One region of the Pseudarthrobacter sp. KH_020_B genome, then DNA from elsewhere that is predicted to be linked to it. Evidence: riboswitches for the same ligand, from Rfam matches in the RefSeq annotation. Region 1 holds a riboswitch; the other holds the start of a gene.
The links. Region 1 has a riboswitch for S-adenosylmethionine ahead of metX (homoserine O-acetyltransferase MetX). Riboswitches for the same ligand answer to the same signal wherever they lie in the genome.

Region 1 (6,956 bases):
TTCCAGACGTCATCGGCCATGGCGGAGCTCGCCGCCGCGCAGATCCTGGCCGGACAGGGCGTGGGCCGCACCGGGCAGGGCGCCGGTGCGGCCCACCATCCGGCATCCCGGACAACGGAGGCGCTGGCGGCCACGCGCTGGTCCATCCGGCGCTGAACAATGGAACCCATGAGTACCCTGATCACCAACATTGCCGAACTGATGACCCAGGACCTGGAACACCGTGTCCTTAAGAATGCCGCCGTGGTGATCGAGGGCGAACGGATCGCCTGGCTCGGTTCCGCCGCGGATGCGCCGGCGGCCGATGACGCCGTGGACGCCGGCGGCCGGGCCGTGTTGCCGGGCTGGGTGGATTCGCACACGCACCTGATCTTCGCCGGCGACCGCACTGCGGAGTTCGAGGCGCGGATGGCAGGGGAGTCGTATTCGGCCGGAGGCATCGCCGTCACCATGGACGCCACCCGGCGCGCCTCCGATTTCGACCTCACCCGGCTGGCGATGGCGCGCGTGTCCGAGGCCGTGTCGCAGGGCACCACCTACCTCGAAACCAAGACCGGCTACGGGCTGGATGTTGAGCACGAGGCCCGGAGCGCCCGGATCGCCTCCACCGTCGCGGACGAAGTGACCTACCTGGGCGCCCATCTGGTTCCCGCGGGCAGCGATGCGGAGGCCTATACCGATCTCGTCTGCGGGCCCATGCTTGACGCCGTCCGGCCCTACGTCCGCTGGGCGGACGTGTTCTGCGAGGAAGGCGCCTTCACCGCGGAGCAGTCCCGCCGTGTGCTGAAGGCATGCCGCGCGGCCGGGCTGGGGATCCGCGTCCACGGCAACCAGCTCGGCGAAGGTCCAGGCGTGCAGCTGGCAGTGGAACTCGGGGCGGCCAGCGTGGACCACGTGAACTACCTGGCGGCTGGTGATGTGGCGGCGCTGGCGGAAAGCTGGTCCGGCTGGAACCCTGGAAGCGGCACCGGGACCCGCGGCACGGTGGCAACCTGCCTCCCCGCGTGCGATCTTTCCACCCGGCAGCCGCTGGCCCCGGGGCGTGAACTGCTGGATGCCGGTGTGCAGGTGGCGCTGGCCTCCAACTGTAACCCGGGCACCTCGTACACCAGTTCCATGGCGTTCAACGTGGCTACGGCCGTGCTGCAGATGCGACTGAGCGTCCACGAGGCGGTTCGCGCCGCAACGTATGGTGGCGCGCTGGCGCTGCACCGGGAGGCAGGGCACGACGCCGACGGCGCACGGGCGGTGGGTTCGCTCGCCGTCGGACACCGGGCAGACCTGCACATGCTCAACGCCCCCTCAGCCACTCATCTCGCGTACCGTCCGGGCATGCCGCTCACGTACGCTGTGTGGCGGGCCGGTGCGCGGGCACGCTGACCAGGGCAGCACTTTGTGATTGCGAGATGATCATTTGTGCCTGTTATGATCAGATAACGTCATATTTTGGTGACTGTTTGACGCTGAGACTGTTTGACGCTGAGAGGCCCCCATGACCCGCACTGACCGCCTGACGGCCATCCTGGACATCCTCGCCAAGACCGGCCAGGTGGAGGTGGAGGAGATCGTCACGCAGCTTGCGGTCTCGCCGGCCACGGCGCGGCGGGACCTGGACAGCCTGGCCAAGCGGCGGCTGCTGACCCGGACCCGGGGCGGGGCCACCACCGGCGCCCTGGCCTACGACCTCCCCGGGCGGTACAACCGCGACGACCACGCCGAAGCCAAGGAACAGATCGCCCAGGCCGCCTCGGCGCTGATTTTTCCCGGCGCGGTGATCGGGCTCTGCGGCGGAACCACCAGCACGGCCCTGGCGCAGATCCTGGCCACGCGCGAGGACCTCAACGCTCCCGCGAACCAGTCCACACTGACAGTAGTCACCAACGCCATCAACATCGCTGCGCAGCTGGCTGTCCGCCCCAACATCAAAGTCATGGTGACCGGCGGCATCCTGAACCCCCGCTCGTACGAACTGGTGGGCCCGTACACCGACATCATCATGCAGAAGGTGGTCATGGACATCGCCTTTATCGGCGTGAACGGCATTGACCCGGTGGTGGGCCCCACCAACACGGGGGAGGGCGAAGCGTCGGTGAATGCCCTGCTGGCCAGCCGGGCCCGGATCTCCTATGTGCTGGCCGACTCCTCCAAGGTGGGGGTCAGGGCCTTCGCCACCATGGACGGCTACGCGTTCAACCGCCTGATCACCGACTCCGGCATCTCCGCCGAGGACAAGGCGGCGTTCGAAGCCAACGGCACCGAAGTGATTGTGGCCCCGCACTAAAACGGCCGGCAACAACCCCTAGAAGATCACCGGCGGCGCATCCAGGACGGTCTCGTCCACCCGGCGGTCCACCCATTGGCTGAACGGAATATCGAGTTCGTACTTGCCAAGGTCGGTGCGCAGGAGGGTCCGCACGGCGGCATTGTCCGGGTTGTTGAGCGATTCGAAATACTCCACCGACCAGTGGAACCAGCGCATGCAGAACAGCCGCATGGTGAGCCCGTGGGTCACCAGCAAGGTGTTGGGGGCGTAGTCCGGCTTGGACCAGTGGCGGTACAGCGTCTCCATAAAGGATGAGATCCGGTCGTAGACGTCAGAGCCGGATTCGCCCTCCCGGAATCGGTAGAAGAAATGGCCGTAGGCGTTGCGGAGCTCCTTCTGGTCCTCGATGTCGCCGCTGATCTGGAAGTTGGCCCAGTCCTGCTCACGGAGGCGCGGTTCTTCGATCACCCGTTCCGTGAGATTGCCGAGGTTGAGTGCCTTCAGGGTCTGGTGCGCCCGAAGGTACGGGGACACGTAAACGCAGACCTGGCGGCCGTCCAGCTCGCGGCGGATCCGTTCCCCCGCCGCCGTGGCCTGCGCCAGGCCCAGGGGAGTCAGCGGAATCCGGTAGTCCGGGACCCTGTTGTAGATGGACGTATCGACATTGGCCGCGGACTGGCCGTGCCGGATCATGAAGATTTTCCCTGGCGCACTCATAAGCCCCAAGCATAGGTCCCCCCCCACCCGGACGCTCTCTCACTTTTGGCGGGTTTTTGGCGGACGCTCTCTCACCTTGGTGTGCCCCGGCGAGCTGGCCACCCTAATCAGCGAAGAACCAGAAACAACAGGCAAGATGGAACCATGTTGGTTCCCTCCCGCCGTCGGCTGCGGATTGAAGTCTGGATTGTGCTGGGTCTTTCCCTGGGGCAATCCGCCGTCTACTCGGTGGTGCAGCTGCTGGACAAGATGACCCGTGCACCGCTGGCCGAAGGCACGTCCACGCTGAACCGGTCCCAGAGCCCGCGCGAGTACTTCGACCTCACCTACCAGCTGCTGGACATCATTTTCGCCCTGGTGCCAGTGCTGCTGGTCATCTACTTCCTCACGGACCAGCGGCAGTCCGGCGCGGATGGAAGTGCGCACGGCAGTTCGGCCTTCCGGAAGCTGGGGTTCAACTTCGCCCGGCCGGGCCGCGATCTGCTGCAGGGCCTTGGCCTCGCGGCGCTGATCGGAATTCCTTCGCTGGGCCTTTATGCCGCGGGACGTGCGCTGGGGATCACCACTGCCATCATCCCCAGCGCACTCGACGCGTACTGGTGGACCGTTCCGGTCCTGATCCTGTCCGCGCTGCGGCACGCCGTGGTGGAGGAGGTCATTGTGGTGGGCTACCTCTTGGACCGCTTGGGCAAGTTCGGCTGGAGCGTGCCCCTGGCCATCTTCACCAGTTCGATGCTCCGCGGCAGCTACCACCTGTACCAGGGCTTCGGGCCGTTCATCGGCAACGCCGTGATGGGTGTGGTGTTTGCCTGGCTCTACACAAAGACCAGGCGGGTTATGCCGCTGGTCATCGCGCACGCGCTGCTGGACATTGTTGCCTTCGTTGGCTTCAGCCTCTTTGGCCGGGCTGTGGGCCTGGGTTAGGACGGCAGTGGTTCCCGTGCGCCACAGGTGCACTTAGCGGCTTAAAAAGGGATTCGGCCGCCATCGGTGGGTGGCATCATTGGCACCCGCTGATGGCGGCCGAAGTTATTGAGCGTGCAATCAGATGGTGACTGCGCCCGTGGCGGTTTCGAAGGTCACTGACAGGATGCCGGGGGTTCCATGCGGAGCCACCCAGTCAACGGCCACATCTTCCAAGGGCTTCTCGACGGGTTCGCCCAGCCATTCCGTCACGCGTTCAGCGGAACCGGCGATGGTCAGGCAGCTCATCTTGACGTTGCTCTCATAGGCGTTGGACGGGTGCAGGGCGGGGTCGCCCTCCCACTTGAGCATGTACGGGACCTGCGGGTCCGCGATCAGGCCCAGGATGCCGATCTGCTTCCAGACCAGCTCACGGCCGTCCGGGAACTTGCGGTTGCCGTTGACGGCAGCACGGCCCAGGCGGTCTTCGAACGGAGCTAGGTCGTCCACTTCGACGCACCAGCCCATCCAGCCGCCGCCGGCTTCGGAGCGTGCCCGGACGGCCTGCCCGAAGGGAGCCTTGTCCGATGCCGGGTGGTTCAGGACCTCCACGACTTCCAGGTATTTGTGGCCGGCCAGGGGAATGATCATGTTCCGGGTTCCAAACCGGGGGTGCACTCCACCCTTCACGGCTTCAACGCCGAGGGCGGACGAAATACGTTCGGTGGTGGCAACGAGGCCATCTTGTTCACAGGCGTAAGAGACGTGATCCATGCGCATGCCATCATCTTGGCACTTTGTGATCCGGCTCTCAGCTAAGGGTAGCCTTACCGGATTCCTGTTGCGTCACGAGTGGACAGCAGTAGGGCTCCCGCGAAGTCATACCCAGTCACACGCTTAGCAATAGACCGCGGCTGTTCGTACACTCGAAGCAGGTCATGAGTGCCAGCGACAGCCCCGGCTTGCTGGCCGGCAACCCTCGTTCGCGGCGGGGTGCCCCGGGTGAGGACCTGGCCTGCCGGTCAATTGACGGTGGGCAAGCGCGTAGAAAGGTCCTTCCATGACGATTACGATTTCCCGTACCGCAGCACCCGGGAACGGTGTGGTCCGTTACGCCAGCATTGGTGGACTCGAGCTCGAAGCCGGCGGTTACCTCCCGGACGTCACCCTGGGCTATGAAACGTGGGGGACCCTCAACGCGGACGGCTCCAACGCCGTCCTCATTGAGCACGCCCTGACGGGCAGCACACACGTTACCCGCGGCGACAGTGACGAGCCCGGCTGGTGGGAACAGCTGGCCGGCCCCGGTGCGCCGGTGGACACCGACCGGTTCTTTGTGGTCTCCATCAACATCGTGGGTGGCTGCTACGGCTCCACCGGGCCGTCCTCGGTTGCCCCGGACGGCAAGCCGTGGGGGTCACGATTCCCTTTGGTAACGCTGCGGGACACCACGGCGGCTGAGGCCAGGCTGGTTGACCAGCTGGGCATCCCGAGTTGGTACGCCGTGCTGGGCGGCTCCATGGGCGGCGCGCGGGCCCTGGAGTGGGCGGTCACGTACCCGGAACGGGTTCAGCGGTGCGCCGTTATCTCGATCGGCGCCGCCAGCACGGCCGAACAGATCGCGTTCGCCCAGGCGCAGACGCTCGCCATCCGCCAGGACACCAATTTCAACGACGGCGACTACTACGGCGGTCCACTGCCGGAGGACGGCCTGGCCCTGGCACGGCGCATTGCTCACATCACCTACCGCTCCGCCGAGGAATTCCATGGCCGGTTCGGACGGTCGGCCCAGCACCCCGAATCGCCGTTCCAGGCTGCAGCGCTGGGGGAGCGGGGCCGCTACCAGGTGGAAAGCTACCTGGACCACCAGGGCAAAAAGCTGGTGCAGCGTTTTGATGCCAACAGCTACATCGCCATCACGGACGCCCTGATGAGCCATGACGTCTGCCGCGGGCGGGGTTCGCTGGACGAGGCCCTGGGCCGTGCCACCGCCAGGTTCTTCGTGGCTGCCGTCGACAGTGACCGGTTGTACTTCCCGTCCCAGTCCCGTGAGCTGGCCAACGCGCTCCCGGGCGACGTTGACGTCCACGTTATTGAGGCCCCGATCGGCCACGACGGCTTCCTGACCGAGATCGGCCAACTCGGCGTCCAGCTCCGGAACACCTTCCTCGTCTAAAGCGCGAGAGGACACTTGAGCCCCCGCCCTTAAGCCCGAACGGACACTTGAGGCCCCGGAATCGGGGCCTCAAGTGTCCGTTCGCGCTGTTTGAAGGGTCAGCCGTTCATGATGTCGGAGCGGCGCTTCATGTAGTCCTCCATGGCCAGCTCGCCGTTGCTGTACTGCTGGTCCAGTTCGGCCAGCTTCCGGGCTCGGTATCCCTGCGGGCCCGACGGCGGCGGGGGAGTGACGGGGGCGGCAGGCTGCTGTGGTGCTTCCGCGCGCTGCTCGGGCACCGGCTGCCTGTACGGCGGAACAGGCTGCCCGTAGGGCGGGAACTGCTGATCCGCAGTAGGAATCGGCTGCAGGGGCGGCAACGGCTGGCTGGGCGGCAGGGGCTGCGGGCTCATGATCTGGCGGAAGCCGCCGCTCATGTAATCCTGCTGCGTGTAGCCGTCGCGGGGTTGTTTGCTCTGCGGCCCCGGGTACTGTTCGCTGCCCGGGTACTGCCCGCCGCCTGGAAACTGCTCGGGGTAGCGCCCGGAAAAGCTCTGCTCCTGGTTCCGTTTGTTGACGGATTTCCGGTACATCCGCATCGCCATCGGTATCACGAACGCCAGAATGATGATCCAGAAAAACAAGCTGTTCACGGTGTAGCGCCTCTCATATGTGTCCTTCCAGCTTAACCCCGGAGCCCGCACGCGTGGCCTGGATGCCCAGGAAGGCCCCGTACCGGTCCACGGCGTCCTGCACCGCGTTTTCCACAGCGGGGCCCGCGGCAGCGAACAAGCGGATATCCAGCTCACAGCGGCCGGCGAACATGGTGTGCCGCCAGCAGCCGGCCATGCGCCCGTCGAGCAGCACCACGTGCATCGGATCCCCGGCGACCGGGAACGCCGGAGCGCTGCCGCCCAG
Region 2 (6,956 bases), 1.6 Mb from region 1:
GCCGCAAACCCTGAGCCGCGCACCGGCTTCATCGACCGTGCCTTGGTGGCCGCCTACGACGCCGGCATCGAGCCGCTGCTGCTTGTCACCAAGGCCGATGTCAAGGATCCCGCGGAACTGTTGTCCAACTACGAGCACCTCGACTTCCCGGTGATCATCAGCCGCACCTCGGACTCAGAGGCCTCCGGTATCGATGCCCGCTCCGACGACGGCCTCTCGGCCCGCCTGGACAGTGACGCAGTTTCGCAGCTCCGCGCCTACCTCGAGGGCAAAGTCTCGGTGATGCTGGGGCATTCCGGCGTGGGCAAGTCCACCATGGTCAATGCGCTCACCGGGGCCGAACGGGCCACCGGTGGCGTGAACGCGGTGACCGGCCGCGGCCGCCACACGTCGTCGTCGGCCCTTGCCCTGAAGCTGACCGGAGCCCCCGCCGGAAGCTGGATCATCGACACCCCTGGCATCCGCTCGTTCGGCCTGGCCCATGTGGACCCGGACCGGATCCTGCGATCCTTCCCGGACCTGGAGCCGGGCACGGATGCCTGCGAGCGTGGCTGCAAGCACAACACCGCGGCCGTCAACTGCGGAGTGGACGCCTGGGTGACTTCTGGTCAAGCGGGCCCCACCGGCCCGGCCCGGCTCGCGTCGCTGCGGCGGCTGCTGGGCTCTGATCCCCGCTTGGTTGGCCAGGAAACCAAGGAACTGGGCAGCATAGGCTAGCGGCGGAACGCCGACGTCCCCAACCCCGCCGCCCCGAGGCGGTAGTTTGGAACCATGATCCAACCCGCTTCGAGCTACAACGATGACCTGCGCCTCGCCCATGTGCTGGCCGATTCCGTGGACGACCAGACCATGAGCCGCTTCAAGGCCCTGGACCTCCACATCGAGACCAAGCCGGACCTGACGCCGGTCACGGACGCGGACAAGGCCGCGGAGGAAGCCATCCGCGGCCAGCTCTCCCGCTCACGTCCCCGCGACGCCGTGCTGGGTGAGGAATTCGGCAGCTCCGGCCACGGTTCCCGCCGCTGGATCATTGATCCCATCGACGGCACCAAAAACTTTGTCCGCGGCGTCCCGGTCTGGGCCACCCTGATCGCCCTCGTGGACGAAGGCGAACCCGTGGTGGGAGTGGTCAGCGCGCCCGCACTGGGCAAACGCTGGTGGGCCGCCAAAGGTTCCGGCGCGTACATGGGCAAGTCCCTCGCCGCCGCAACACGGCTCCGCGTCTCGGACGTCTCCAAACTTTCGGATGCCTCCCTGTCCTATTCCAGCCTGGGCGGCTGGAAGGAACGCGGCAACCTGGATGAGTTCCTGGGCCTGACCGAGGACGTGTGGCGCACGCGCGCCTACGGTGACTTCTGGTCCTACTGCATGGTGGCCGAAGGCTCCGTGGACATCGCCTGCGAGCCCGAACTGAACCTCTACGACATGGCTGCCCTGGTGCCCATCGTGGTGGAAGCCGGCGGCCGCTTCACATCTTTGGAGGGGCAGGACGGGCCGTTCGGCGGCAACGCCCTGGCCACAAACTCCATCCTGCACTCAGAGGTGCTCAAGCGGCTGAACCCGGACCTGGACGATCTCCTCTAGGCACTTTTTGCGAATTATCGACGGCGGACGCCTCCTCAAAGGGGGCGTCCGCCGTCGTATCTTCGACAAATACGCCGTTCCTCAAACGCGCGTAACAAAGTCCTTAACATTGGGCCGGGCTTCTTTTCTGCAGGGCCAGATGTTCTACGCTCTTAACAGGTCACGAGTGCCAGCGCTAAACCCCGGTTTGCTGGCCGGCAACCCTCCATTCGCGGTGGGGTGCCCCGGGTGACGACCAGGCCGGTCCGGAATGGACGCGGCAAGCGCGGATTCCCCGTACCGGGAGTCCTTTTAGAGTGAGGTCTCCGTGACAACTGCCACCGTCTCCCCCGCCAGCGTTTCTCCCAACAACGACGCCCCCGCCAACGCCGCTGCGCTGTTCAACGATGCCGCCGCCATCGCCGGGCGCCCCCTTTCCGCCGTCACCGGCGCGGAAATCCAGGCCCCGCTGATCCAGGGCGGCCATGTCCGGTACGCAAACCTGGACTATGGCGCTTCCGCCCCCGCCCTCTCCGTGGTGTCCGCCTACCTCAACGAGATCCTGCCGTTCTACGCCAGCGTCCACCGCGGCGCCGGCTACGCGTCGCAGATCAGCACCTCGGTGTACGAGAACGCCCGGAACGTCGTCCGCGACTTTGTGGGCGGGCGCCCGGACGACTCCGTCATCTTCACCCGGAACACCACCGATTCGCTGAACCTGCTGGCGGGTTGCCTGCCGGCCACGGACGGGCGCCCGAATGGCGATGTCCTGTACCTGGACATCGAGCACCACGCCAACCTCCTGCCGTGGCAGGGCGTCCCGCACCGCAGCGTCGTCGCCGCGGACACCATCGCGGGGACCATCGAGGTCCTCCGCGCCGAACTTGAGCAGGGCAACGTCAGCCTCCTCGCAGTCACAGGAGCCTCCAACGTCACCGGCGAAATCCTCCCGGTCAAGGCCCTGGCCGGACTGGCCCATGAGTACGGCGCGCGGATCGTGGTGGACGCCGCGCAGCTCGCGCCGCACCGGCGCATCAATATCAGCACCGACGACGTCGACTACCTCGCCTTCTCCGGCCACAAGCTCTACGCGCCGTTCGGCTCCGGGGTCCTGGTGGGCCGCACAGACTGGCTCGACGCCGGCACGCCGCACCTGGCCGGCGGCGGCGCCGTCCGCGAGGCAAGGCTCGACGGCGTCAGCTGGGCCACCGGTCCGGCCCGGCACGAGGGCGGCTCCCCCAACGTCCTGGGCGCGGCCACCCTGGCGCGCGCCACCCAGGTGATCGCGTCCCTGGACCAGGACCGCTGGCACGCCCACGAAGCGGCCATCAGGGCATTCCTGGTGGACGGGCTCGGGAAAATCGACGGCGTCACCGTGCACCAGATCTTCTCGGACACGGACGCTGAAACCGGCACCATCGGCGTGGTCAACTTCTCCGTGGCCGGATACGACGCCGGCCTCGTGGCCGCCTACCTATCCGCTGAGCACGGCGTTGGCCTCCGGGACGGCCGCTTCTGCGCGCACCCGCTCCTCAAGCGCCTCGGCCTTCCTTCCGGTTCGCTGCGGGCCAGTTTCGGCGTGGGTTCCCGGTTGGAGGATGTTCAGCGGCTCCTTGCTGGCCTGGAGCAACTCCGCCAGACCGGACTGGGCTGGGACTACGTGGTGGACGCGGGCCGCTGGGTTCCGGCCAACGACACGCGCACCTACCCGCACTGGGCGCCCAACACCCCGGGCACTGCCGGCGCGGCTCCGTGCCTTGACGACTGACTGACGCTTTCCTTCTCTGATTCCTGACCAGGCGGCTGCCCTGATTCCTGACCGGACCTGAAGTCTGACGAGGCGGCTGCGGCCCATGCGGTAAATTCGAAGGATACCGATGGGCACAGTTGAAGGAGGCCGCACGTGGCACGGGGTGGCCCCAGGCTTGAGCACGGACGCCGCCTGGAACTCGGACAGAGTTTCCAGGACGGCGGCGAACATTACCAGCGTGTACGCCCTGGCTACCCTGCCGAATCAGCGGACTGGCTGATCCCTGCCGGAGCCAGGGACGCGGCGGACGTGGGCGCCGGGACCGGCAAGTTCACCGCCCTGCTGCTTGAACGCGGCCTGGCGGTTTCCGCCGTGGACCCGTCGCCGGACATGCTTGAACAGCTGCGGGCCCACTACCCGGCGGTGGACGCGACACAGGGCACCGCGGAGGCGACAGGGCTGGCCGACTCCTCGTTCGACGTCGTGAGCGTTGCGCAGGCCTGGCACTGGTGCGATCCAATACCCGCGAGCACCGAACTGGCGCGGATCCTGCGGCCCGGCGGAACGCTGGGGCTGATCTGGAACCAGCTGGACACGTCTGTTCCGTGGGTCCACCGGCTGTCCCGAATCATGCACGCGGGCGACGTCTACAAGCCCGGGTTCCGCCCGGTGGTCGGGCCGGAGTTTGAAGGCCTCGAGAGCCATGTGACGCGGTGGGAGGACAGCCTCAGTACGGAAGACATCTTGGAACTGACAAAGTCCCGCAGCTACTACCTGCGCGCCGGCGAAGCCACCCGAAGCAAGGTCCTGGCCAACCTGGACTGGTATCTGCACGAGCACTTGGGGCACGCCGTGGAAGAGGACATCAGCCTGCCGTACCTGACGCTGACGTGGCGGGCCACGAGGGCGTGAGGGGCGCGGACCACCGGGTAGGCTTGGAGGCGTGAAGACCAGCGCGCCCTCCTCCTCGATCGAGGACTACGTCAAGGTCATCTACGGCTTCACGGAGTGGCAGGACAAACCCATTACGTCCTCGCAGCTCGCGCAACGCCTGGGGGTGGCAAACTCATCGGTCTCGGAGATGGTCCGCAAGCTCAAGGACCAGGGCCTGGTGGACCACAAGCCGTACAGCGCCATCACCCTCACGGACTCCGGGGTCCGGCTGGCGTTGTCCATGGTGCGCCGGCACCGGCTCATTGAGACCTACCTCGTGCATGAGCTCGGTTACCGCTGGGACGAAGTCCACGACGAAGCCGAACTGCTGGAGCACGCAGTGTCGGACACGTTTATTGAGCGCATGGCGGCAAAACTCGGCAACCCGCAACGTGACCCGCACGGTGACCCGATCCCCGCCGCGGACGGCACGGTGCTGCTGCCCGAGGCCCACCTGCTCGGCCAACTCGATCCCGGCCACACCGGCCGGATCACCCGCATCAGCGACGAGAACCCTGATTTGCTGCGGTATCTTTCCGCCGAGGAAATCGCTCTCGACGCCGAGGTGGAGGTTGTAGGCCGCAAACCGTTCGGCGGCGCGCTGGTGGTGCGGATCAGCAATGCCGGCCGGAAGCAGGACTTCGATCTCGCGGATGAAGTCACCGCTGCACTCTGGGTCCACAGCGACCACCCCCACGCGGGCTGCACGCTCAGCGACAGCTGAATGACGAACGCCCGCGTGCCGCACTGGCGGGCCTGGCTGGCCGTGGCGGTGGGCGGCCTGGCCGGAACGGAACTCCGGTACGGCCTGGGTCTCGCCTTTCCAGAAACCGCTGGGGCAATGCCGTGGACCACCCTGGCCATCAACGTCACCGGAAGTTTTGTGCTGGCCAGCCTAACCACAGTCTGGATGTCCCGGCCGCAGACTGCATTCTGGCTACGCGCCGGCCTCGGGCCAGGACTCCTGGGCTCATTCACCACGTTCTCTGCGGTGGTTTTCTCGATTGACCAGCTGGCCAGGGGCGGCGAACATTCCGTGTGGATTGCGTACCTGGGGCTGTCCCTGCTGCTGGGCCTGGGCGCCGCGGCCGGTGGCTGGCGGGCCGGGCGGCTGCTCGCCGACCGGCTGCAGGGTGACCGGGCGGGGACAGCGCCGTGATGGGCGCGGTCCTGGTGGGAGTGTTCGGCATGGCGGGCGCCCTGCTGCGCTTCGCCGTCGACAGCTGGTTCGCCCACCGCGAGGGGCTCCGTGCCGCCGTCGGGCCCAGTGGTACGCCGCGGCACTGGCCGTGGGCCACGCTCACTGTCAACGTGGCCGGGTGCCTGATTATGGGGCTGTCCATAGGCATCACCGGACGGCTCGGACTCGCACCCGAGTGGCAGACCGCCGTCGCCACAGGCCTGGCAGGCGGGCTCACCACGTTCAGTTCGTGGACCACCGCCACCGTGCGGCTCCTGAGCGAGTCGCGGTTCGCGGTGGCATCCCTGAACATCGGCGCCAACCTGGCCGCCGGATTTGCCGCTGCGGCTGCGGGCATCGCCCTGGCGTCGTAGGAGACTCTTTCGGGTTTGGCCCGGTCCCGTATCGTTGACTCTGATGATTAGCAGACGCGACGCGGCAATTGCCCTTGATGTACCGATGGAAATGGCCCAGCGCCATGGCATCCCAAAACGACTGACCGAGGCGGAGCTGGGCGAAATCCTCGACAACCCGCCGGCTTGGCTGATCCAGTCGCGGGCCAACCGGACCGGCAAGCGTCCTGTCTGGGTGCACCTGGAATGCGCCGTCTGCGGCTACGAGGAAGCGGCGCGGCCCAAAAAATGGTGGCCGGAATTCACGTATGTGGTGTGCGAGCACCATGCCCCGGATGAGGTGCCGCCGCTGCGGCCGGGCCTCATCAGGAGCGAGTTCGACGGCGTCGGGACCCGTTTTGTGGGAATCGCGGACGTTGCAGTTCCGGACTGAATCGGGGCATTTCATTCGGGGCTGAACAGGCGTATTTTACGAAGTGGGACGCAGCCCGTCCCCCTGTTGTAAGGAGCACGCCATGCCGGACAAGTCACCACACCAGCAGCTGCACAAGAAGCCGGTCAAAACCATCAAGGAAAAACGCGCGGAGAAGAAGGCCAAGAGCCCGATTGAAGGCCCGCAGGACCCGGTAGCGCACCTGAAGAAGCGCCGGTAGCGGTTTACCCGTTCCCGGCCATCTCTTCGGGCACTGCCACAATGTCCACTTCCTGACCGTCCCTCAGCACTCGAATAGGCAGCGGCCGGCCGATCGCATCGGCGAACAGCAGCTTCTGCAGGCTCTCGGCGTTGCTGACGGGGCGGCTTCCGGCTGTCAGGATGACGTCACCTGCCCGCAGGCCCCCACGATCTGCAGGCGAGCCAGCCAGGACCTCCACCACGCGCAGCCCGTCCCGTTGTCCCGTCCTGATCACCGCGCTGGCATTGAGCCGGAAGGGTGTGCTGACAACCCCGAGATAAGCCCGCCTGACACGGCCGTCCTTCAGCAGCGCCGAGATGATGCGCCGCGTGGTGGTGTTGATGGGCACGGCCAGGCCCAGCCCGGCGCCAGCCACTGCGGTGTTGATTCCCACGATGCGGCCGTGGGTATCGGCCAGGGCTCCGCCGGAACTGCCTGCATTGAGTGCCGCGTCGGTCTGGATGACGTCCTCGATCACGCGCCGGTTGCCGCTGGACCACACC

Region 2: it holds a riboswitch for S-adenosylmethionine, as region 1 does, so the genes downstream of both, AC3IT0_RS14235 (aminotransferase class V-fold PLP-dependent enzyme) here and metX (homoserine O-acetyltransferase MetX) in region 1, are expected to answer to the same signal.

The regions. Positions count from the first base shown of each region.
Region 1 is NZ_CM174506.1:1,491,309-1,498,264, forward strand. It holds gene AC3IT0_RS06980 (NAD(P)/FAD-dependent oxidoreductase) at 1-156, shown strand, start outside; gene hutI (imidazolonepropionase) at 169-1,380, shown strand; gene AC3IT0_RS06990 (DeoR/GlpR family DNA-binding transcription regulator) at 1,493-2,281, shown strand; gene AC3IT0_RS06995 (histidine phosphatase family protein) at 2,300-2,956, opposite strand; gene AC3IT0_RS07000 (CPBP family intramembrane glutamic endopeptidase) at 3,125-3,904, shown strand; gene AC3IT0_RS07005 (VOC family protein) at 4,025-4,663, opposite strand; SAM riboswitch class IV at 4,818-4,932, shown strand; gene metX (homoserine O-acetyltransferase MetX) at 4,944-6,059, shown strand; gene AC3IT0_RS07015 (hypothetical protein) at 6,158-6,691, opposite strand; gene AC3IT0_RS07020 (winged helix DNA-binding domain-containing protein) at 6,705-6,956, opposite strand, start outside.
Region 2 is NZ_CM174506.1:3,085,149-3,092,104, forward strand. It holds gene rsgA (ribosome small subunit-dependent GTPase A) at 1-717, shown strand, start outside; gene hisN (histidinol-phosphatase) at 772-1,584, shown strand; SAM riboswitch class IV at 1,743-1,856, shown strand; gene AC3IT0_RS14235 (aminotransferase class V-fold PLP-dependent enzyme) at 1,892-3,331, shown strand; gene AC3IT0_RS14240 (class I SAM-dependent methyltransferase) at 3,467-4,225, shown strand; gene AC3IT0_RS14245 (metal-dependent transcriptional regulator) at 4,257-4,970, shown strand; gene AC3IT0_RS14250 (fluoride efflux transporter FluC) at 4,971-5,405, shown strand; gene AC3IT0_RS14255 (fluoride efflux transporter FluC) at 5,405-5,800, shown strand; gene AC3IT0_RS14260 (hypothetical protein) at 5,844-6,212, shown strand; gene AC3IT0_RS14265 (hypothetical protein) at 6,295-6,432, shown strand; gene AC3IT0_RS14270 (S1C family serine protease) at 6,437-6,956, opposite strand, start outside.